3 regions of the Marinobacter sp. M-5 genome follow, and region 2 is predicted to be linked to each of the others. Evidence: predicted binding sites of a transcription regulator. Region 2 holds the regulator's gene; each other region holds the start of a gene.
What was found. The regulator sigma-54, encoded in region 2, starts transcription at its own class of promoters, with help from an activator protein. The targets are predictions, from matches to a motif close to ANTGGCATNNANNTTGCTNT.
Positions count from the first base shown of each region.

Region 1: R0125_RS13545 (CmpA/NrtA family ABC transporter substrate-binding protein) is a predicted target of sigma-54. The motif match lies at 4,372-4,391, and genes of this name have one in related genera.
Region 3: glnA (glutamate--ammonia ligase) is a predicted target of sigma-54. The motif match lies at 3,093-3,112, and genes of this name have one in related genera.

Region 1 is NZ_JAWJEK010000003.1:95,750-103,403, reverse strand. It holds gene R0125_RS13560 (acetyl-CoA C-acyltransferase) at 1-729, shown strand, start outside; gene R0125_RS13555 (sodium-dependent transporter) at 972-2,309, shown strand; gene R0125_RS13550 (sigma 54-interacting transcriptional regulator) at 2,296-4,203, opposite strand; gene R0125_RS13545 (CmpA/NrtA family ABC transporter substrate-binding protein) at 4,504-5,922, shown strand; gene ntrB (nitrate ABC transporter permease) at 5,925-6,752, shown strand; gene R0125_RS13535 (ABC transporter ATP-binding protein) at 6,809-7,654, shown strand, end outside.
Region 2 is NZ_JAWJEK010000001.1:911,520-919,173, reverse strand. It holds gene R0125_RS04225 (ATP-binding cassette domain-containing protein) at 1-286, opposite strand, end outside; gene R0125_RS04220 (KpsF/GutQ family sugar-phosphate isomerase) at 504-1,502, shown strand; gene R0125_RS04215 (KdsC family phosphatase) at 1,513-2,070, shown strand; gene lptC (LPS export ABC transporter periplasmic protein LptC) at 2,084-2,701, shown strand; gene lptA (lipopolysaccharide transport periplasmic protein LptA) at 2,673-3,230, shown strand; gene lptB (LPS export ABC transporter ATP-binding protein) at 3,208-3,933, shown strand; gene R0125_RS04195 (RNA polymerase factor sigma-54) at 4,078-5,607, shown strand; gene hpf (ribosome hibernation promoting factor) at 5,693-6,001, shown strand; gene ptsN (PTS IIA-like nitrogen regulatory protein PtsN) at 6,101-6,571, shown strand; gene rapZ (RNase adapter RapZ) at 6,598-7,485, shown strand; gene R0125_RS04175 (HPr family phosphocarrier protein) at 7,492-7,654, shown strand, end outside.
Region 3 is NZ_JAWJEK010000004.1:47,198-54,851, forward strand. It holds gene glnL (nitrogen regulation protein NR(II)) at 1-546, opposite strand, end outside; gene R0125_RS15560 (DUF4124 domain-containing protein) at 813-1,337, opposite strand; gene glnA (glutamate--ammonia ligase) at 1,538-2,941, opposite strand; gene typA (translational GTPase TypA) at 3,411-5,222, shown strand; gene pip (prolyl aminopeptidase) at 5,320-6,282, shown strand; gene dtd (D-aminoacyl-tRNA deacylase) at 6,364-6,819, shown strand; gene R0125_RS15585 (porin) at 7,328-7,654, shown strand, end outside.

The sequences.
Region 1 (7,654 bases), on a different contig from region 2:
GACGCCTACGAGGGCGGCCTGATGGGCGTCTTCGCCCAGCGCACCGCCGACAAGTACGACATCAGCCGCCAGGCGATGGATGAGTTTGCCATCGGCTCCCTGCAGAAATCCCTGGCGGCCATCGAAAACGGCTGGTTTCGCGACGAGATCGTCCCGGTCACCGTCGCCGGCCGCGGTGGCGACACCGAGGTGGGCGTGGACGAGCAGCCGGGCAACGCCAAACCGGAGAAAATCCCGCACCTGAAGCCGGCCTTTGCCAAGGACGGCTCGGTTACGGCCGCCAATTCCAGCTCCATCAGCGACGGCGCCTCCGCCCTGGTTCTGGCCTCCGCCGCCGAAGCCGACGCCCGGGGCCTGACACCCCAGGCGCGCATCGTGGCCCACGCCACCCACGCCCGTTTGCCCGCCGAGTTCACCCTGGCCCCCATCGGCGCCATCGAGAAGGTCCTGAACAAAGCCGGCTGGTCCGTTGACGACGTGGACCTGTTCGAAATCAACGAAGCCTTCGCGGTGGTCACCCTGGCGGCCATTAACGAGCTCAAGCTTCCGGCGGAAAAGGTCAACGTCCACGGCGGCGCCTGCGCACTGGGCCACCCGATCGGTTCCTCCGGTTCCCGGATCATCATTACCCTGATGAATGCTTTGCGTCAGCGTGGCCTCAAGCGTGGGGTTGCGTCGCTGTGTATTGGGGGTGGCGAGGGGACTGCTGTTGCTCTTGAGTTGATTTGATCTGGGAGGTCGCGGTCCTTTGTAGCCTGCCGGTTGAGGGCCAGGCCTGCGGGGTGGCAGGCCCGCGCCGAGAGACCTACGAACTATTCCGACCTGCAAACCCCCTCTGCTTTTAACCTTTAGCCCGCGTACCCGCCCGCACGAGTCAAACCTGGGCCACGTTGACCCCGATCATGCGCCAAAACGGCTCATTTGCTAGGCTCCAAGGCAGGGAAGACATCGCAAACGGAGATCGGAGCGCCGTGCCAAAACGCCACGAGTTTATTGAAGAGTCCCGCAAACAATGGAGCTCGGAGCCCGCTTTTGTGGCCTCCATGGCCGCTGCCGCAGTCGGCCTCGGGAATCTGTGGCGGTTTCCCTACATGGTGGGGGAGAACGGGGGTGGCGCGTTTGTGGTGGCTTACCTGCTGGCGCTGATTGTGGTGGTGCTGCCCATCATGATTCTGGAGGTGTCCGCCGGCCGGCTCTCCAAGGGCAGCACGGTGCAGACCTACCGGCAGGTCAACCGCTTTGGCGTGGTGTACGGCTGGTTTGTCGTGCTGATTACCATGGCCATTACCAGCTACTACCTGGTGATCACCGGTTGGACGCTGGGCTATGCCGTGGACGCGGCCACCGACGACCTGCGGGTGTTTGGTGAATTCAGCGCCGGCTATAACTCGCTCTGGTATTTCATCGCAGTCACTCTGCTCGGGGCAATTATCCTGGCCCGGGATGTGAAAGCCATTGAGCAGATGTCCAAGATCCTCATGCCGGTGTTGCTGGTGGTGATGATCGGGCTGGTGGTCTTTGCCAGCCGCACGCCTGGCTGGGAGCAGACCAAGGATTTCTTTTTTCAGGTGGACTGGAGCCGGCTGGCCAGTGGCACGCTGTGGGCGTTTGCATTCGGCCAGGCGTTCTACACGCTGGCCATCGGGCAGGGCTATCTGGTGACCTACGGCAGCTTTATCCCGCGCCAGACCCACGTACCCCGGGCCTGCCTGGTGGTGGCCGGCACGGAGACCAGCGTGGCCCTGCTGGCCGGCTGGATGATCTTTCCGTTTGTTTTCAGTTTCGGCATGGAGCCGGCGGAGGGCAGCCAGCTCGCGTTTGTTACCCTGCCCCGTGTGTTTGCAGATGTGGCGGGCGGCTACTGGGTTGGCGTTCTGTTTTTCGGGTTGTTCTTTCTGGCTGCATTCAGTTCCAGCCTTGCCGGGCTGAAGGTGATGATCGCGGCGGTAGCGGAGGAGTTCCGGTTACGCAACACCACGGCGGTGGCCCTGGTCACCGTGGTGATGTTGGTGCTGGGTACGGCCTCGGCCCTGAGCTTCACGCCACTGGAGTGGACCATTGCCGGTGAGCCGGTGCTGGATGTGATTGACCGGGTGGCCGGCGGCAATGTGATCATCTTCTCCGGGGTGCTGGGTGCTGCGATGTTCTGCTGGTTTATCCCACCGTCGAAGATCCGCACGGTGTTGGGCACCGAGAGCCGCTGGTGGGAATGGCGCATCTACCTCGTCGGGCGTTATCTGCCGCTGGTGATGGTGCTCTGGATCGTGATTACGTACGCCCTGAATCAGGTCGGTGTCACGCCGACCTGACCTGGAACTGTCGCGGCTCGATTTTCAGTTTTTTCAACCGTGAGGTCAGGGTGGTGGGCTTCACCCCCAGCAGCGCCGCGGCTCCGTCGTCCCCGAACACCCGCCCGGCGCTCATCGTCAGGGCGCGGGTCAGATTCTGTTTTTCCAGTTCCCTGAGTTCCCGCTCGGTCATCAGGTCGCCCTGATAATGGCGGGCCGGCGGCGCTTGCGCGGTCACCGGTCGGGCGCTGGAGTCGGAGCCGGCCAGGTCGAGATCGAGGTGGCCGTCAGCGGTGATCACCTGGCGCTCGATCACGTTCTCCAGTTCCCGCACGTTACCCGGCCAGTGGTAGGCCTTCAGGGTTTCCACGTCGCCTTCCTTCAGCGCCAGGGGCGGGCGATTGAATTTCTGGCAGGCGCGGTTGAGGAATTCCTGGGCGAGGATGGGAATGTCCTCCTGGCGCCGCCGCAGCGGCACGGATTCGATGGGAAACACGTTGAGGCGGAAGTAGAGATCTTCACGGAAGGTTTTGGCCTGCACTTCCGCCTTCAGGTCCCGGTTGGTGGCGGCGATGACCCGCACATCCACCGCGCGGGTGTGGTTTTCGCCCACCCGCTCGAACTGCTGATCCTGCAATACTCTCAGCAGTTTACCTTGCAGTTCCAGAGGGATTTCCCCCACCTCATCCAGAAACAGGGTACCGCCGTCCGCCAGTTCGAACCGGCCCACCCGGTCACTGACTGCGCCGGTGAAGGCCCCGCGGATGTGGCCGAAGAACTCACTCTCGAAAAGGTCTTTCGGAATGGCGGCGCAGTTGACCCGTATCAGTGGTCGGTCACGGCGGGTGCTGGACTGATGAATGGCGCGGGCGATCAGCTCCTTGCCGGTACCGGATTCGCCGGTGACCAGAACATTGGCGTCGGTAGGGGCAACCATACCGATGCGGCGCACGATGGCCTTGATGGCGTCGCTCTGGCCAAATATCTCGTGAAAGTGGTATTCCGCACTGAGCTCTTCCTGCAGGTAAGCGTTTTCCATTTCCAGCCGGTGTTTGAGACTCTCCACTTCCTCCAGGGCTTTCTGCAGCTCCTTCTGGGCCTGCAGCCGCGGGGAGATGTCCCGGAACACAACCACTGCGCCCACCGGGTGGCCGTTGTCCAGGATGGGCGTGCTGGTGTATTCCACCGGGAAACCGGTGCCGTCCTTGCGCCAGAACCAGTCCTCGCCCACCCGTTTGATGCTGGCGTCCCGAAAGGCGGCGTAAATAGGGCACTCTTTCAGTGGATAGAGGCTGCCGTCCTCGTGAGAGTGGTGGACCACACGATGAATGACCCGACCCATAAGCTCATCAATGCGCCAGCCCAGCATGCGCTCCGCTGCCGGGTTGGCGAAGGTGGTGCGGCCCTCGGCATCCACGCCGTAAATACCTTCCCCGACGGCGTGAAGAATCAGCTGGTTCTCACGCTCCATGTCCTTGAACAGCTCTTCTACCCGCCGCCACTCCAGCAGCCCGCCACGATGATAATGGTTGGCGTCGTGGCGCTCCCGCAGCGTTCGTAACTGGCGACGGTCCCGCAGCAACAGCAGCAGCTCCTGGGATTCTGCTTCACCGACCCGTGAGGCGGAAATCTCCAGCTCAACGGTGTGGCCGTCCCGGTGTTTGACCATGAAATCCCGGCTCCAGCCGTGGCTGCGGAACAGGGTTTCCTCGGTGAAAGCAATCAACTGGGGGCGTTGGTCGGCGAACAAGCGGGTACAGGGGGTGCTTTTCAGGGACTGCCGGTCGATACCCATCAACCGGCCCATGGCACTGTTGGCAGCAACGATCAGATCCTGGGCGGCATCCACCAGCAATGCGGCCTCCGGCAGGTGGTCTATCCAGGCATGGTTGTTGACGGGGTGTTCCGGGTGCATGGGGCTGTCCTCGTTAATCATGAAAACAACAGAACAAACCCCGTGCCAACTATGAAAAATCGTAGCGATGCCTACGAAATCTCGTTTATTACGATAATTCGTAGTGGGTGTGTTCAGAAAGGATAAATAAAAGAGCTTTGAAAACATGGGTTTAAAAAAATATCGGTAGTTGGCACAAACCCTGCGATATCTCTCCCAGAACGCGCAACCGCCCCGGCCTGATGTGCTCGGGGGTCAGAGTCGCCAATTGGTTGCACTGCAAGAGTGCACAACATCATCCGAGAGAAGGGAGAGTGCCCCATGACCACGAAAAGCCTTGGCAATCCGTTTGACGGCGACAAGTCGTTGATTCATGCAAAAACCTGCGGCTGCCCGGAATGCAAGACCGGGCAGAACGCCCCGTCGACCTCGTTGAACCTGCAGTCGGCCCCCCGCCAGGACGCTACCGAGGGCGCCATGGACTCCGAGGCGATGATGGACCGGGCGATTGAGAGCGCGGTGGTGCGCTCGGTATTCGGTCACAACGACCACTCTCGCCGCAGCTTCATGAAAATGATGGGCGCCGGTTCAGCGGCTGCGCTGGTCTCCACCGTATTCCCGCTCGATAAAGCCAAGGCGGCGGTGAAGGAATCCCTTGGCAAGCTCGAGAAGACCAAGCTGAACGTCGGGTTCGTGCCCATCACCTGTGCCACGCCGATCATCATGGCGCATCCCATGGGCTTTTATGAGCGCTATGGTCTTGACGTCACCGTGACCAAAACCGCTGGCTGGGCGGTGGCGAGGGACAAATCCCTGGCGGGCGAATACGACGCCTCCCACATGCTCACCCCGATGCCCCTGGCCATGAGCATGGGTGCAGGGTCGACCCCGGAGCCGTTTATCATGCCTGCGGTGGAGAACATCAACGGTCAGGCCATCGTTCTGCATGTGGATCACAAAGACAAGCGCGATCCCAAACAGTGGAAAGGCTTCAAGTTCGGGGTGCCTTTCGAGTACTCCATGCACAACTTCCTGCTTCGCTACTACCTGGCTGAGAACGGTATCGACCCGGATAAAGACGTGCAGATCCGTGTGGTACCGCCACCCGAGATGGTCGCTAACCTGCGGGCCGGTAACCTCGACGGTTATTTGTCGCCGGATCCGTTCAACCAGCGTGCCGTGTGGGAAAAAGTAGGCTTTATCCACATGCTCACCAAGGATATCTGGGAAGGTCATCCCTGCTGTGCCTTTGCCTGTAGCCAGAAGTTCGCCACCGAGAATCCAAACACTTATGGTGCGCTGCTGCGAGCGATCATCGACGCCACCCAGTACTCCAACATTCCCGAGAACCGTAAGGAAATTTCCGAGGCCATTGCGCCCAAGAACTATCTGAACCAGCCGGTACCGGTGATTCAACAGGTTCTCACGGGTCGCTATGCCGATGGCCTGGGCGAGGTGAAAAACGTGCCGGACCGCATCGACTTTGACCCGTTCCCGTGGCACTCCATGGGGGTGTGGATTCTGACCCAGATGAAGCGTTGGGGTTATATCGAAGGCGACGTGGACTACAAGGGCATTGCCGAGCAAGTCTACCTGGCCGGCGAAACCGGGAAGATTATGGAGGAGCTGGGTTACAGCGCTCCGAGCGAGACCTACAAGACTCACACCATCATGGGCAAGACCTTTGATCCGGAAAGTGCGGAAGAGTACACCCGCAGCTTTGCCATCGGGAGGGTGTGATCGTGGCTTCCCTGAATGTGCGGGCGGCGCTGTTGTCGGTGTCGTTTCTGATCCTGGCCCTGGGCATCTGGGAGATGGCGACCCAGCCTCCGGAAGCGCAGACCGGTATGACCGAGTATGAAATGCTGATGGGCGGTGCTGATCAGGAATCCCGGGTGCCGCCACCGTCAGCGGTGATCAAGCTCGCCTGGGCCGAGCTGTCCGACCCGTTCTATGACGCCGGGGCGAACGATAAGGGCATCGGCATTCAGCTGGGTTACTCGGTTTACCGGGTGCTCACCGGCTACCTTGCGGCCATGGCCATCGCACTGCCCATTGGCTTTCTGATCGGCATGTCACCGCTCATGTACAAAGCCCTTAACCCATATATCCAGGTGTTGCGGCCGATTTCACCGCTGGCCTGGATGCCGCTGGCGCTGTTCATCATTCAGGATTCCGATGCCTCCGCCATCTTTGTCATCTTCATCTGCTCGATCTGGCCCATGTTGCTCAACACCGCCTTTGGCGTGGCCAATGTGCGGCAGGATTGGGTGAACGTGGCCCGTACCCACGAGCTGGGGCCTTTGCGCACCGCCATCACGGTGATCCTGCCGGCTGCGGCGCCCACCATCCTGACCGGTATGAGGATCTCCATCGGTATCGCCTGGCTGGTGATCGTGGCGGCAGAAATGCTGGTGGGCGGCACCGGCATTGGCTACTACGTGTGGAACGAGTGGAACAACCTGGATCTGGCCAGTGTGATTTTCTCCATCGTGATGATCGGGGTGGTGGGTATGGTGCTGGATCTTGCCCTGGGCAAGGCCCAGAAGATGGTTGAGTACAAAGAATGAGCGGTTCGGTGCCGGCGAGCCGGTACCTGCCTCAAACCTCCGAAGGGAGCGCTGTTATGAATAAGTCATTCCTGGAAGTAGATGGTCTGTCGAAGGTATATCCGGACGGCCAGGGCGGCGATCTGACCGTCTTCGAGGATATCCGCTTTGCCCTGGAGAAAGGTGAGTTTGTCTGCATCATCGGTCACTCCGGTTGCGGTAAATCCACCATCCTGAACGTGCTGGCCGGGCTGGATGAAGCCAGTTCCGGCAACGTGGTGATGAACGGCAAGGAAGTGAAAGGCCCCGGGCTGGAGCGGGGCGTGGTCTTCCAGAATTACAGCTTGCTGCCTTGGAAAACCACCCTTAACAACATTGTGTTCGCCGTCCGCGCTCGCTGGCCGAAGTGGTCCAAGGAGCAGGTTCGAGAACACAGCGAACGCTACCTGAGCATGGTAGGGCTGGATCACGCGCTGAACCGCAAACCCTCCCAGCTTTCCGGCGGTATGCGCCAGCGGGTCAGCATTGCTCGTGCATTCGCCACGCAGCCGGAACTGTTGCTGCTGGACGAGCCGTTCGGTGCGCTGGATGCGCTTACCCGTGGGGTGATTCAGGACGAACTGGTCAAAATCTGGGAAGAAACCCGTCAGACCGTGTTCATGATCACCCACGACGTGGACGAAGCCATTCTGCTCTCTGACCGCATCTTCCTGATGTCCAACGGCCCCAATGCCCGTATCGCCGAGAGCGTGAAAGTCGACATCCCGCACCCCAGGGCGCGCGCCACCATTTTCCAGAACCCGGCCTACCACAAGACCCGGGATTACCTGGTGGACTTCCTGGTCAACCGCAGCGGTTCGGCGTTGCCGGAAAAAGACGGCAGCCCGAAGTTCGTCGAGCCCGCCAGGGGGGATGCTACCGCT
Region 2 (7,654 bases):
TAAACAGCGCGCCGCTCTGAAACAGCATGCCCATTTTTTCCCGCAGCGTGTACAACGCCTTACGCTTGAGCTGAGGAACCGGCTGCCCGGCCACCACGATGGAGCCGGAATCCGGCCGGAGCTGGCCGCCGATCAGCCGCAGCAACGTGGTCTTGCCGGTGCCGCTGGGCCCCATGATGGCGGTGATTTTGCCACGGGGGATGTCCAGACTGACACCATCGAAAATGCGTCGGCCCGAGCGGCTGAAAACCACGTCCCTCAGGGTTATGTAGGCGCCTGAATCCATAAACAGTCCCTTTCAGTGTGGGCTAACATTATGCGAAGCCGCGGTGAAGCTCAATCTGCACAAGATAAAATGTCCTGATGGCAACAATCAGATTCCCTGAACAAAAGCCCCGTAGCGACGGGAAGTGATATACTCCCGCCACATGACCAAGCCCCTGTGGCGACAAGGCCCTAACACGACGAAACCCAACGATGACAGAGTGCAAGCCGGAACCAGCATGAGCAACAGCAACAAGCCCACAGCCGACATCGAGCAGAAATACCGGGACGCAGCCATCCGCGCCATCGACATTGAAAAAGACGCCATCGCCGCGCTTTCGGATCGCATCGACGACGAATTCGTGCGGGCCTGCGAGGTTATCATGGCCTGTAAGGGTCGTGTGGTGGTGACCGGCATGGGTAAGTCCGGCCACATCGGCAACAAGATTGCCGCTACCCTCGCCAGTACGGGCACACCGTCTTTCTTTGTACACCCGGGCGAAGCCAGCCACGGCGACCTGGGCATGATTACCGGTCAGGACGTGGTCTTGGCCATCTCCAACAGCGGCAACACCAGTGAAGTAGTGACCATCCTGCCGTTACTGCGCCGCATGGGCGCACCGCTGATCAGCATGACCGGCAACGCGGATTCCACTTTGGCCAAAGAGGCCGTAGCCAATCTCGATGTCAGTGTTGCACTGGAAGCTTGCCCGCTCGGCCTGGCGCCCACCTCCAGCACCACCGCCACCCTGGTCATGGGCGATGCCCTGGCCGTGGCGCTGCTGGAAGCGCGAGGCTTCAGCGCCGAGGACTTCGCCTTCTCACACCCCGGCGGCAGCCTCGGCCGGCGATTGTTACTGCGGGTTTCCGACATCATGCACACCGGCGACCGGATTCCACGGGTTACCGGCGACACAACCCTCAGCGGCGCCCTGCTCGAGATTTCCCGCAAAGGGCTGGGCATGACCACCATTGTGGATGAAGCCGGTGAACTGACCGGAGTATTTACCGACGGCGATCTGCGCCGGACGCTGGATAAATCCATCGACGTGCACACCACCCCCATCAGCGACGTGATGACCCACAACGGCAAAACCATTCAGGCCGATCACCTGGCCGCGGAAGCCCTGAACATCATGGAAGAGCTGAAAATCAACGCGCTGCCGGTCACCGATGCAGACGGCCACCTGGTCGGCGCCATCAATATGCACGACCTGCTGCGCGCAGGCGTCATCTGAGGTGCCTGGCATGTCCGAATCCCTGCGTCCACAATGGCCGGCAAGACTTCTGAAGAAAGCGGCCAACATTCGTCTGCTGGCACTCGACGTCGACGGCATCATGACCGACGGCAAGCTGTTTTTCAGTGCCAACGGCGATGAGCTCAAGGGCTTCAATATCCTGGACGGCCTCGGCCTCAAACAGGTGATGGCCGCCGGCATTACCGTGGCGGTGATCACCGGGCGCTCGTCCCCCCTGACCCTGAAGCGGATGACCGACCTGGGCATCCCGCACCTGATGCAGGGGCGCGAAGACAAGCAGATCGCACTGCAGGAACTGGCGGACACCCTGGGCATCGAAGCGGAGGCCATTGCGTATATGGGAGACGACCTGCCCGACCTGCCCGCCATTCGCTTCGCAGGCCTGGGCATTACCGTTCCCAACGGTTACTGGCTGGTACGGGAGCAGGCCGATGTGTGCACCCTGGCCGCCGGCGGCAGCGGCGCGGTAAGGGAAGCCTGTGACCTGCTGCTGACAGCCATCGGCGAGCTTGACAGCACCCTTGCGCCCTACACCCGGGCCCACTGAGGATAACGCTGGCATGAACCGCAATCTCGTCTCCACCATGATGCTTGCCAATCATCCACTGCTGCGGGGAGTTGCGCTTGCCTGTACGGTTGTGGCCCTGATTGCACTGATGTGGCAGAGTGACGAACCCGTTCAACCGATCGATGCGGCAGCCCTTCGTGGCCAGTCTGAACCCGACGGCTTCGTGGTCAACGGCCGATACCTGTCATTCGACGATACCGGCAAGCTGACCGCGCGCTTCGAAAGCCCGCGAATTGAACAGTTTGAAGCCGACAATCTGGCCACCATGGAGTCGCCACGGGCGCAACTGTTCACCGAAGGCGAGACCGAACCCTGGCGACTGAGCGCGAATTCAGGCGTTCTGCAGGACAACAACGACCTGCTGGAGCTGGAGGGGAACGTTCATGTCATTCGCAACACCGAAGGCGGCCGCCAGGTGACGCTGACCACCACGCGACTGACGCTGGATAACGGCAGCCGCACGGTCTTTACCGACGCACCGGTGGAGCTGACCGATGCCTTCAGCGTTACCCGGGCAATCGGCATGAAGGGCTGGCTGGATGACCGCATACTCGAACTCGACTCACAAGTGGAAGGACGCTATGAGCCTGGCCAACAAGCCAAACCGTAAACTCATCGCCACGCTGGCAGCGCTGCTGTTTGCCGGCTCCGCCGCGGCGTTCAATCTGGACTCCAATGTACCCATTACCGTCAACGCGGATAACGCCAGGCTCGACGACGGCAAGGGCATTGCCACCTACACCGGCGATGTGGTGATGACCCAGGGCGAGACCGAACTGACCGCAGACCGGGTGGTGCTCTACCGGGATGAGACCGGCCTGCAGCGCATCGAAGCCTCCGGCCAGCCTGCGCACTACCGGCAGGCTGCCACAGAGGGCCAGGGCAAGACCGATGCGAAAGCACTGAACATCACCTATTCGGCACCCGAAAGCCTGCTGACGTTTGAAAAAGAAGCGGTCATCGAGCAGAACGGCAACCTGTTCCGGGGCGACATCATTCATTATGATAGCGTCCAGCGAGTGGTCACCGCCGAAGGTGCCGCAAACGACAACAATGGCAGCGGCCGAGTGGAAATGGTAATTCAGCCGCGCAGCCGCCAGAACACACAGGATCCGGATGGCAGTTCTCAGGGCCAGTAACCTGGCGAAAAGTTACAAGCAGAAGAAAGTGGTCATTGACGTCTCCCTGGAGATCCGCAGCGGCGAGATCGTTGGATTGCTGGGCCCCAACGGCGCCGGAAAAACCACCTGCTTCTACATGATTGTCGGGCTGGTTCCGGCGGACCACGGCCGCATCACCATCGACAGCCAGGACATCACACCCCTGCCCATGCACGGCCGGGCCCGCAAGGGTATCGGCTATTTGCCCCAGGAAGCGTCGGTTTTCCGCAAGCTGACCGTGCGCGACAACATCATGGCGATTCTGGAAACCCGCAAGGACCTCAGCAAGGCCGACCGCGATGCCAAGCTGGAGGAACTGCTGGAAGAGTTCCACATTACCCACATTCGTGACAGCGTCGGCATGGCGCTGTCCGGCGGCGAGCGGCGTCGGGTGGAAATCGCCCGCGCGCTGGCCATGGAGCCGGCGTTCATTCTGCTGGACGAGCCCTTTGCCGGGGTCGACCCGATCTCGGTCAGCGACATCAAGCAGATCATCCGCCACCTGCGCGACAAGGGTATCGGCGTGCTGATTACCGATCACAACGTGCGGGAAACCCTCGACATCTGCGAAAATGCCTACATTGTTTCCGGCGGCCACATCATCGCCTCAGGCAATTCCAGCGAGATTCTCGCTAATCAACAGGTGAAAGAAGTGTACCTCGGCAATGAGTTCCGGCTCTGATGTCATACTGGCCCCAATTGTCATGAACAAGACAAGCAAGTACACTCGGCAAAGAACTTGCTTGTTCGGGCAAGTGACCAGCATACATAGAATTTTTTGCAACCAGACAAAAGGCCGGTGCGATCGGGTGACGGATTCTGAACCATGGTTATGAAAGCGTCATTACAGCTGAAAATGGGTCAGAGCCTGACCATGACGCCGCAATTGCAGCAGGCGATCAGGCTTCTGCAGCTGTCAACGCTGGACCTCCAACAGGAGATCCAGCAGGCACTGGACTCCAACCCCATGCTCGAGACTCCGGAGGACGACGACACCCCGGAGGCGAATGACGATGCACGGGATACCGAGGCCGAGCAGGTCCAGGTAGAGGAGACTGCGGCTGCAGCCGAATCCGCCAGTGACTGGGACGAATCCGAGAACGGTCCCGACTGGGCATCCGAGAACGACATTCCCGACAACATTCCGGACGACCTGCCTGTCGACACCGCCTGGGACGACATCTACCAGTCTGCCCCGGCTCCGGCCTCTCGTAACGACGACGAGAATGACAGCGATTTCGAAACCCGCAATTCTCCTGCGGAAACCCTCCAGGATCACCTGGATTGGCAACTGAATCTCACGCCTCTGAACGAGCGGGACCGGGCCATTGCCCATGCCCTGATGGATGCGGTAGATGAGCGTGGGTATCTGACCTCGCCCATTGAAGAGATTCACTCCGGGCTGCTGGACGAAACCGAAGACGACCCGCTGGAGCTCGACGAAGTCGAAGCGGTACTGCATCGCCTGCAGCACTTTGACCCACCCGGCGTATTTGCCCGTGATCTGCAGGAGTGCCTGCTGATTCAGCTCAACCAGCTGCCGCCCGAGACACCCTGGCTGTCGCAGGCGCGCCTGGTGATCACCCATTACATTAACCTGCTGGGCAATCGTGACTACGCGCAACTGCTGCGCCGCAGCCGCCTCAAGGAAGACCAGCTGCGGGATGTCCTGACACTGATCACCAGTCTGAACCCGCGCCCGGGAGATTCCGTGGATCGGGCAGAGCCGGATTACGTCATCCCCGATGTGATCGTCCGCAAGCACAATGAGCGCTGGCGCGTCGAGCTGAACCCGGAAATCGCGCCACGCATCCGCGTGAACGCCAGTTACGCCTCGCTGATCAAGCGCGCTGACAGCAGCGCCGACAACACCTACCTGCGCGACCAGCTGCAGGAAGCCAAGTGGTTCATCAAGAGTCTGCAAAGCCGCAACGAGACGCTGCTGAAAGTCGCCACGCGGATTGTGGAGCACCAACAGGGCTTCCTCGATCAGGGCGAGGAATTCATGAAGCCGCTGATTCTGTCCGACATCGCCCAGGCGGTGGAGATGCATGAGTCCACCATCTCGCGGGTCACCACCCAGAAGTACATGCATACCCCCCGCGGCATCTTCGAGCTGAAATACTTTTTCTCCAGCCACGTCAGCACCGACGAGGGCGGAGAGTGTTCCTCCACCGCAATCCGTGCCATGATCAAGAAGCTGATTGCGGCAGAAACTCCGAAAAAGCCATTGAGCGATAGTAAAATTGCAGCCATGCTAGGAGAACAGGGCATCAAGGTAGCCAGACGGACAGTAGCCAAATATCGTGAGGCGATGCACATTCCGCCATCCAACGAGAGAAAGCGGCTGGTTTGACCCGACAGGATCCGCCGGTGGGACATTCGCCGGCACACCGTCAGCCCCTCATCCGGGGCGGGCACGATGACAACAGGAGACGCCTATGCAACTCAACATTTCAGGCCACCATGTAGAATTGACTCCCTCCCTGAAAGAATACGTGTCAGGCAAATTTGAAAAGCTCGAGCGCCACTTCGATCACATCAGCAACTGCCAGGTCACACTGGAAGTTGAGAAGGTGCGCCAGCTTGCGGAGGCAACTCTCCATGTCATCGGTGGTGAGATTCACGCAAAGGCAGAGAGTGAGGATATGTACGCCGCTATTGATGCATTGGTCGATAAGCTGGACCGTCAGATCCTCAAGCACAAGGAAAAGAACGTTGATCGCATGCACGGTAACGGCGCTCGCTAGGGCACTGCTTTACCAGCACTCAACCTGATCGAGCTGCGGCATGACACACGTGCCGCAGCCTTTTTTTTACGGAAACCTTCACGGAACTAAAGTCGATCCATGAGCGACACGTCCCTGACTATCGAAACCATTCTTTCCCCGGAGCTGACCCTTTGCCGGGTGGCCGCGTCCAGCAAGAAGCGGGTTCTGGAATTTATTGCAGAGCTTGTGAACCAGCAGGACGCCACACTCAGCGAAACGCAGATCTTCAACAATCTGATTTCCCGGGAAAGGCTTGGCAGCACTGGTATCGGCGAGGGCATTGCCATCCCTCACTGTCGCCTGGAAGGGCTTGACCGGGTGATCGGTGTGCTCCTGACCCTGGAAGACGGGGTGAGTTTTGACGCCATCGACAATCAGCCGGTAGACCTGGTGTTTGCCCTCATCGTTCCCAAGGAGGCCACCAGCGAACACCTCGAACTGCTCAGCCAGCTGGCGGAGAAGTTCAATGACCGGAATTTCTGTGATCAACTGCGGCAGTGCAGCGATGCCCCGGCGCTCTTCAGCCGAATGACTCAAAGCAGCGACTGACCGCATTCCAGCAGAGGCAACAGGCAATGAAACTGATCATAGTCAGTGGCAGATCCGGCTCCGGGAAGAGCACGGCGTTACATGTCCTTGAGGACCTGAGCTTTTACTGCATCGACAACCTGCCCATCGGCCTGCTGTTTCCACTGACCACAGAGGCCACCAGCCACAGTACGTCACCGGGGCGGTTGCGAAAAATGGCCGTCAGTATCGACGCGCGCAATCTTGCCGGTGAGCTGTCGAATTTCGAGACCATCTACCGCCAGCTTCAGGAAACAGGCGTGACCGTTGAGATTATCTACCTCGACGCCGACGAACAATCCCTGCTTCAGCGCTTTCATGCCACCCGACGCAAGCATCCGTTGAGTGATGACAAAACATCGCTGCGGGAAGCGATTGGCAACGAGAAAAAGCTGCTGGAGCCGCTATCGAAACTGGCCGATCTCTACGTCGACACCACCGGCCTGTCCATGTACGAACTCAGGGATATGGTCAAGCAACGTATTGTTGGCCGCAAGGATCAGGAACTGGCACTGCTGTTCCAGTCGTTCGGGTTCAAGCACGGCGTGCCACTGGACTCGGATTATGTCTTTGACGTGCGCTGCCTGCCGAATCCCTACTGGGATACAAGCCTGCGGCAGTTTGTGGGCACTGACCAACCGGTTATTGATTTTCTCGAGAAAGAACCGCTGACCCGCAAAATGGTGGACGACCTCACCGGTTTTCTTGAGAACTGGCTACCCTCATTCGCAGACAGCAACCGCAGCTACATGACCATCTCCATCGGTTGCACCGGGGGCCAGCATCGTTCAGTGTACGTATGCGAGCAGATCGGCCGGTATTTCCGCACCCGGTACAACAACGTCCAGGTTCGACACAGCGAGCTGCCTCACCTGCAGAACCGCGAGCTAACCTGATCCATCATGATCCGCCGCACCGTCACCATCATCAATAAACTGGGCCTGCATGCGCGGGCCACCGCCAAGCTGGTCGCCACCGCGTCGACCTACCGGAGCACTGTGAGAATCAGCAGCAAGGGCCGGGAGGTGGACGCCAAGAACATCATGCAGGTGATGATGCTGGCGG
Region 3 (7,654 bases), on a different contig from region 2:
ACGGTCCGCCTCGTCGATGATGACCTGGGTGTACTCCCGCTGGCCTTCGTCATCCAGCTCCCGGTCGAGCAACTGGGCGGCACCGCGGATGCCGCCCAGCGGGTTCTTGATCTCATGGGCCATACCACGTACCAGGATGCGGGTGGTTTCCTGTTGCGAAATAATGTCTTCCTCACGGCTGATACGGAGCAGCCGATCCCGGGGCTGAATCTCAATCAGCAATTCGTTGGGGTCGAGGCTGACCGGTGATACCGAATAGTCCACAGTGAGTCGCGTGCCGCTGGTGAGCACGAATTCCGCCTCCCGCCGGGTGTAGGAGTGCCCGTTCTCGGCCGCGGCGTGCAGTGTGGTCAGTGCGTCTTCGGAGTCCACCAGAATGTCCCGGATGGGCAGGCCCTGGCTTCGGGTGTTGCTGGTTTCGAACAGGCTCTCGGCGGCCGGGTTCAGGTACTGGATACGCAGGCCATCCTCGATCACCAGAACGGCGGTGGTCAGGCTATCCAGAATGTTCTTGTAGCCGGAGGCTTTGGTTTGTAAGAGTGCCATGCTGCTGTCTCGATCGATTGGCATTGCTGCGTACTTCCCGGTCTTGCAACGCAGTTCTGCAAAAACTGAACCAGTTTCCGAATTCGGTTCAGTTTGCGTGCCCGCTTAACGAGCACGTGGCCCGGACAGCCTGTGCGGACGCAATTACGTAGTGCGTTTTGGCAAAGGCTGCCAGAGGGTAGCGGAAAGAGCGCCCCGTTCGCGATCAGAGTATGGCTTTTTTATGGTGCGCGCGCACTATACTGGTGCGCACAGACTTTGGTGGGTCAGTTATTGACGGAGGGACGATGAATAGTAAAGCGGATGGATTCGCCGGATTTTACCTGAACACCCTTCTCGTCGATGATGTTGACGCCGGCGTTGTGGGTGCCGCGAAATACGTTGCGAACCGTGACGGTGTCGGAAGCCGTCTGGCCGACGGGCTGGCCATCGAGCGTTACCTCATAGCGATGGCCTCTTTTCAGCGCAGGCTCACTGGCCACCCGGAAGGCCACATCCCCACTGCCACTGTGGAATGCCTCGTCGTCATTGGGGGCAATAATGCGCACGCTGTCGTAGGCGGCACCTTCCTCTTCCACCTGCCGCCTCAGCCTCTCCGGTTCCTGAACATCTGCCGGCTTTGGTAGCGTGACGGTGGTGACAGGCTTGACCTTGACCTCCTCTGCTCCGTCTGACGGCTCATCCGAGAAGGTGACGTTGCCTTGGGCATCGACGTTGCGGTAGACCTCCGCGAGGGCCGGGGCGGCACCGATGAGAAAAATGCCAACAAAGATTCCAAGCCGTATGTTCATGCCACTAACCTGTTATTGGGGTTTGATTCGATTATCAGTCGCCGGCGGTGGGTTTTCAACGGTCTCTCGGGTTCAAAGAGTTACATATCGTTAAGGGCCGCAGTGACTGTGTCGTAGCTCACAAAAAAAGCCCCGCCGGAGCGGGGCTTTTTCGCGGAATGACCCGAGAGTCATTCCTTACCTGTCGACAGCAGCCGCTGTTAGCAGGAGTAGTACAGCTCGAACTCGACCGGGTGAGTGGTCATGTTGATGCGCTCAACTTCGCCACGCTTCAGATCGATGTAGCCGCCGATCATGTCTTCGGTGAACACGCCACCGCGGGTCAGGAACTCGTGGTCGGCTTCCAGGCAGTCCAGAGCTTCCGCCAGGGTTTCTGCAACCTTCGGAATGTTCAGAGCTTCTTCCTTCGGCAGGTCGTACAGATCCTTGTCCATAGCATCGCCAGGGTGGATCTTGTTCTGAATGCCGTCGAGGCCGGCCATCATCAGCGCGGCGAATGCCAGGTACGGGTTGGCTGACGGGTCAGGGAAGCGAACTTCGATACGACGAGCCTTAGGGCTGTTCACGTACGGGATACGGATCGAAGCGGAGCGGTTGCGGGCAGAGTAGGCCAGCATAACCGGAGCTTCGAAGCCCGGAACCAGACGCTTGTAGGAGTTGGTGGAGCTGTTGGTGAAGGCGTTGATAGCCTTGGCGTGCTTGATCACACCGCCGATGTAGTACAGGGCAGATTCGCTCAGGCCCGCGTAGCTGTCGCCGGCAAACAGGTTTTTGCCGTCTTTGCTCAGGGACATGTGAACGTGCATGCCGGAACCGTTGTCACCAACCACCGGCTTGGGCATGAACGTCGCTGTTTTGCCGTAAGCGTGAGCGACGTTATGTACGCAGTACTTGAGGATCTGAACTTCGTCAGCCTTCTTGGTCAGGGTGTTGGCGCCAACGCCGATTTCACACTGGCCAGCAGTACCGACCTCGTGGTGATGAACCTCGATGTCCAGGCCCATGGATTCCATGGCTGCACACATGGCGCCACGCAGGTCATGCAGGCTGTCTACCGGCGGAACCGGGAAGTAGCCGCCTTTGACGCCCGGGCGGTGACCGATGTTGTTGCGATCGAAATCTTCGCCGGAAACCCACGCCGCTTCTTCAGAGTAGAGCTCGTACATGGAGCCCTGCATATCGGTCTTCCACTTGGCTGAATCGAAGACAAAGAACTCGGGCTCGGGACCAAACAGCGCGCCATCGGCAATGCCGGTGGACTTCAGATACTCTTCGGCACGACGTGCAACGGAGCGCGGGTCACGCTCATAACCCTGCATGGTTGAGGGTTCAACGATGTCGCAGGTGATGTTCAGCGTGGTTTCTTCGGTGAACGGATCAAGAACAGATGTACTGTCGTCCGGCATCAGGATCATGTCGGATTCGTTGATGCCTTTCCAGCCGGCAATAGAGGAGCCGTCGAACATCTTGCCATCCGTGAAGAAGTCGTCGTTCACTTCGCTGGCGGGCAGGGTCACGTGCTGCTCTTTACCGCGGCTGTCGGTGAAACGCAGGTCAACCCATTTGACTTCGTGTTCTTTGATCAAATCAACTGTCTTGGACATGTGCATGCTCCATCGTGTTACCCGCTGCGCGGGTGATTTCATGTTCGTTATGCCGGATCGTTCAGCGACGCTGACTTCCGATCTGTTATTGAGGTCGGGGCAGCTTACCAAAAGCGGCGGCGTCTTACCTTCAAAATCGGCTGTCTCAGGTCAAGCAATTGCCTTGCCAATTTGATTCATGTGCGCCAGAACAGCGCAACTGCAAGGAGTTCGGCCTTTTTTGGCGCGCATAGGTTCGCTGCTGCCGTCCCTCTGCACTTCATTGGTGCGTCATGTTGGTGCGCCAGGCGTGAGCATGACCCAAATTAGTGCGCAGGTCGAATTGAGCGAATAGGCGTTTTTCTTCATATTAACGACATCGAGTTTTCGATATACTGCGCGCCGCTTCATTTATACCCTGCTGCTTTTCGGATGCCAAATCGGGAAATACTTTGCAGGGAAGCTCCGTACATGCCGCAGGATTATTTTTGTGATTGAAAAACTTCGTAATATCGCCATTATCGCCCACGTTGACCACGGTAAAACCACCCTGGTTGACCAGTTGCTCCGTCAGTCGGGCACACTGGATCGCAAAGAGCTCGAAAGTGAGCGGGTGATGGATTCCAACGACCAGGAAAAAGAACGTGGCATTACCATCCTGGCCAAGAACACCGCACTGAAATGGAATGGCTACGACATCAACATCGTAGACACCCCGGGCCACGCCGATTTCGGTGGCGAGGTGGAGCGGGTCATGAGCATGGTCGACTGTGTACTGCTGGTGGTCGACTCCATAGATGGCCCGATGCCGCAAACCCGCTTCGTGACGCAGAAAGCGTTCGATGCCGGCCTTCACCCGATTGTTGTGGTCAACAAGATTGACCGCCCGGGCGCTCGTCCGGACTGGGTCGTTGATCAGGTGTTTGATCTGTTCGACAACCTCGGTGCCACCGACGAACAGCTCGATTTTCCGATCGTGTACGCCAGTGCCCTGAACGGTATTGCCGGCATGGATCACGAAAAGCTGGACGACAACATGGACGCGGTATTCCAGGCCATCGTTGACCACGTTCCGGCGCCTGCCGTCAATCTGGATGGCCCGTTCCAGATGCAGATTTCCCAGTTGGACTACAACAGCTTCCTGGGCGTGATCGGCATCGGCCGTATTACGCGCGGCAAGATCAAGACCAACTCCCCGGTAACCGCGATTGGCGCTGACGGCAAGAAGCGCCAGGGCCGGATTCTCAAGATCATGGGGCACTCGGGTCTGCAGCGCGTTGAAGTGGAAGAGGCTCAGGCCGGCGATATCGTCTGTGTCAGCGGTCTGGATGAGCTGTACATCTCTGACACCCTCTGTGATCAGAGCAGTGTTGAGGCCCTGCCTCCGCTGACGGTGGACGAGCCAACAGTATCCATGACGTTCCAGGTTAATGATTCGCCCTTCTGCGGTAAGGAAGGCAAGTTCGTCACCAGCCGCAACATCAAGGAGCGCCTGGAGAAAGAACTGCTGCACAACGTGGCGCTGCGTGTGGAAGAAGGCGACTCCGCGGACAAGTTCAAGGTGTCTGGCCGCGGTGAGCTGCACCTGTCGGTTCTGATCGAGAACATGCGCCGCGAGAATTTCGAGCTGGCCGTCGGACGGCCGGAAGTGGTCATTCGTGAGATCGACGGTGTTAAGCAGGAGCCTTACGAAAACGTGATCGTTGACATCGAAGAGCAGCATCAGGGTGCTCTGATGGAGCAGATGGGGCTTCGTAAGGGTGACATGACCAACATGATTCCGGATGGCAAGGGTCGTATGCGTCTGGAGTACACCATCCCGGCTCGTGGCCTGATCGGTTTCCGGAACTCGTTCCTGACCATGACCTCCGGTTCCGGCATTCTGACGTCCACGTTCAGCCATTACGGTCCGATCAAGGGTGGTGACGTGACCAATCGTCAGAACGGCGTACTGGTGTCCATGGCGACCGGCACTGCTTTGACCTACTCTCTGGAGACCCTTCAGAGCCGCGGCAAGCTGTTCCTTGATCCGGGCCAGGAAATCTACGAGGGCCAGCTGTGCGGTATCCACAGCCGTGATAACGATCTGGTGGTGAACCCCACCAAGGGCAAGAAGCTGGACAACATGCGTGCGTCCGGTAAGGACGAGGTGATTGCTCTGGTACCGCCGATCAAGTTCACCCTCGAGCAGGCGCTGGAATTTATCGACGACGATGAGCTGGTAGAAGTCACGCCGAAGTCGGTCCGTTTGCGCAAGAAACTGCTGACCGAGAACGAGCGCAAGCGCGCGAACAAGAAGTAAGCAGCGTTCGGCGAAACAGAAGGGCGGGCCCGAAATGGCCCGCCCTTTTTTTTAACTTCAGCTACACTCCGGGTATACCTTCGTCCCGGAGCCCCCGATGCTCACGCTGTACCCAGACATCAAGCCCAACGCCCAGCACCGAATTGCGGTGGATCCGCCGCATGAATTGTACGTCGAAGAAAGCGGTAATCCACAAGGCATGCCGGTGCTGGTAGTGCATGGCGGGCCCGGCGGCGGGTGTGAGGATTATCATCGACGCTTCTTCGATGCGGAGCGCTACCGCATTATTTTGATGGACCAGCGCGGAGCTGGACGATCAACCCCCCTCGCCGAACTGGAAGGCAACAGCACCGACCGGCTGGTATCGGATATGGAAGCGGTTCGCACCTTTCTGGGTATCGAGCGCTGGCTGCTGTTCGGCGGCAGCTGGGGTTCCACGCTCAGTCTGGTGTACGCCCAGGCGTTTCCCGAGCGGGTTCTTGGTTTGGTGTTGCGGGGAATCTTTCTGTGCCGCCCGAGAGACATACACTGGTTCTACCAGGAGGGTGCCAGCCGGATTTTCCCGGATTACTGGGAGGATTTCCTCGCGCCCATTCCCGAAGACGAACGCGGCGATCTGGTGTCTGCTTACTACAGACGGTTGACCAGCAGCAACGAGCTTGAGCAGATTCAGGCGGCCAAGGCCTGGTCAATCTGGGAGGGCCGTTGTGCCACTCTGCATCCGAATCCCCGTGTGGTTGAGCATTTCGGTCATCCCCACGTTGCCATCGCATTAGCGCGGATCGAGTGCCACTACTTCATGAATCAGGCGTTCCTCGAGCCTGACCAGATCGTGCGTGACGCCGGCAAACTCGCCGGCATTCCTGGCGTCATTGTGCATGGGCGCTATGACATGGTGTGCCCGCTGGATAACGCCCTCGCACTGACGGCGGCCTGGCCCGGAGCCGACCTGAGAATTATCCGTGACGCGGGCCATTCGGCCTCGGAGCCGGCCATCATTGATGCGCTCATTCGTGGCGTGGATGAAGTGGCCGCTGACGTGAATGGGACGTTGGCCTGAATTGCCCTTTCGGGGTTGCGGTCCTGTAACCCCATGGATACACTCTTGCCACTTGTTAATGGTCCTTCCACAGGGAGTTAGATGAAAGGGCTTATCCAGCGCGTATCCAGTGCCAGTGTTTCCGTAGACGGGCAGATCATTGCTGACATACCTCAGGGGCTTATGCTGCTGCTGGGTGTGGAGCGTGGTGACGGCCCCGCGCAGGCTGAGGCGCTGGCCAGAAAAATCGTCAACTACCGCGTGTTTGCCGATGACCAGGGACGGATGAATCGAAGCCTGCTGGACGTCAGTGGCGCACTTCTTGTGGTTCCCCAGTTTACCCTTGCGGCTGATACCGGCTCCGGTACCCGGCCCGGCTTTTCTTCAGCGGCACCCCCCGAGCTTGCCGAGACTCTGTTTCTCCAGTTTCTGGAGGTGGCTGGCAGCCTTCTGCCCGGCGGTCGTATCGAGCGTGGGCAGTTTGGAGCAGACATGAAAGTGGCGTTGGTTAATGACGGGCCAGTCACTTTCATGCTGCAGGTGGGAGGCAGTTCCTGAAATGCATCTCATTTCGCACCATAATTGCGCGCAGCCCATGAAGGCGAACTTGAATGGTGCGGCCCGATTGGGGAAAAAGATGGGTTCTACGTCTGGGTTTCAACGGTTCGATTTTTAAGTGGCTGATTAAAAAGATTTTTTAATGTTCTGGCCCCGGGTTTGAACGGTTGGCGGGATACAAAGGAAAGACCAAACAAGAATATCGATGCCGTAAATACGCACCAAAAAAGCTAAAAAGCGGTCGTTAAAAATTTGCAAAACTACAATGGTTGTATTAAAACAGGTTCATCATGCAGCGCTTTAACTTATCAGGGTAAGCTATTGAGCTGTAACGATCCGAAGTTTTTCGGGGCGAACAAAAACTGAAAAAATGTTAGCTGCGTGTCATCAAACTGACATGGAAACTGCACAAAATAAGGCTCTGACCAGCCTGCCTGGTGAAAGTCTCAAGAACGGGATTTGAACCCGTCGCTAAAACCTGAGTTAACTCAATAAAGGAAGACGCAACATGAAAAAAACGCTCATCGCATCTGCAGTTGCAGCCGCAACTTTCTCTGGCGCAGCGCTGGCGCAAGAAGCCACTATGTCCGCTTCTGAACTGGCTGCGAAAATGGATTCCATGCCGACTGTGTACGGTAACATCCAGTACGCAATCGCCCACGATAGCTTTGATGGCGGTCCTTCTGGCATCGAACATTTCGACAATGGTTCGACTCTGGGTGTTGTTCACGATCACGAGATCGCGCCGGGCATCACTGGCTTTTTCAAGCTCGAGCTGGACGGTTTTGGTGCTGACGAAAAAGATTCGACTGGCGCCAACATCGACGAAGCCTAC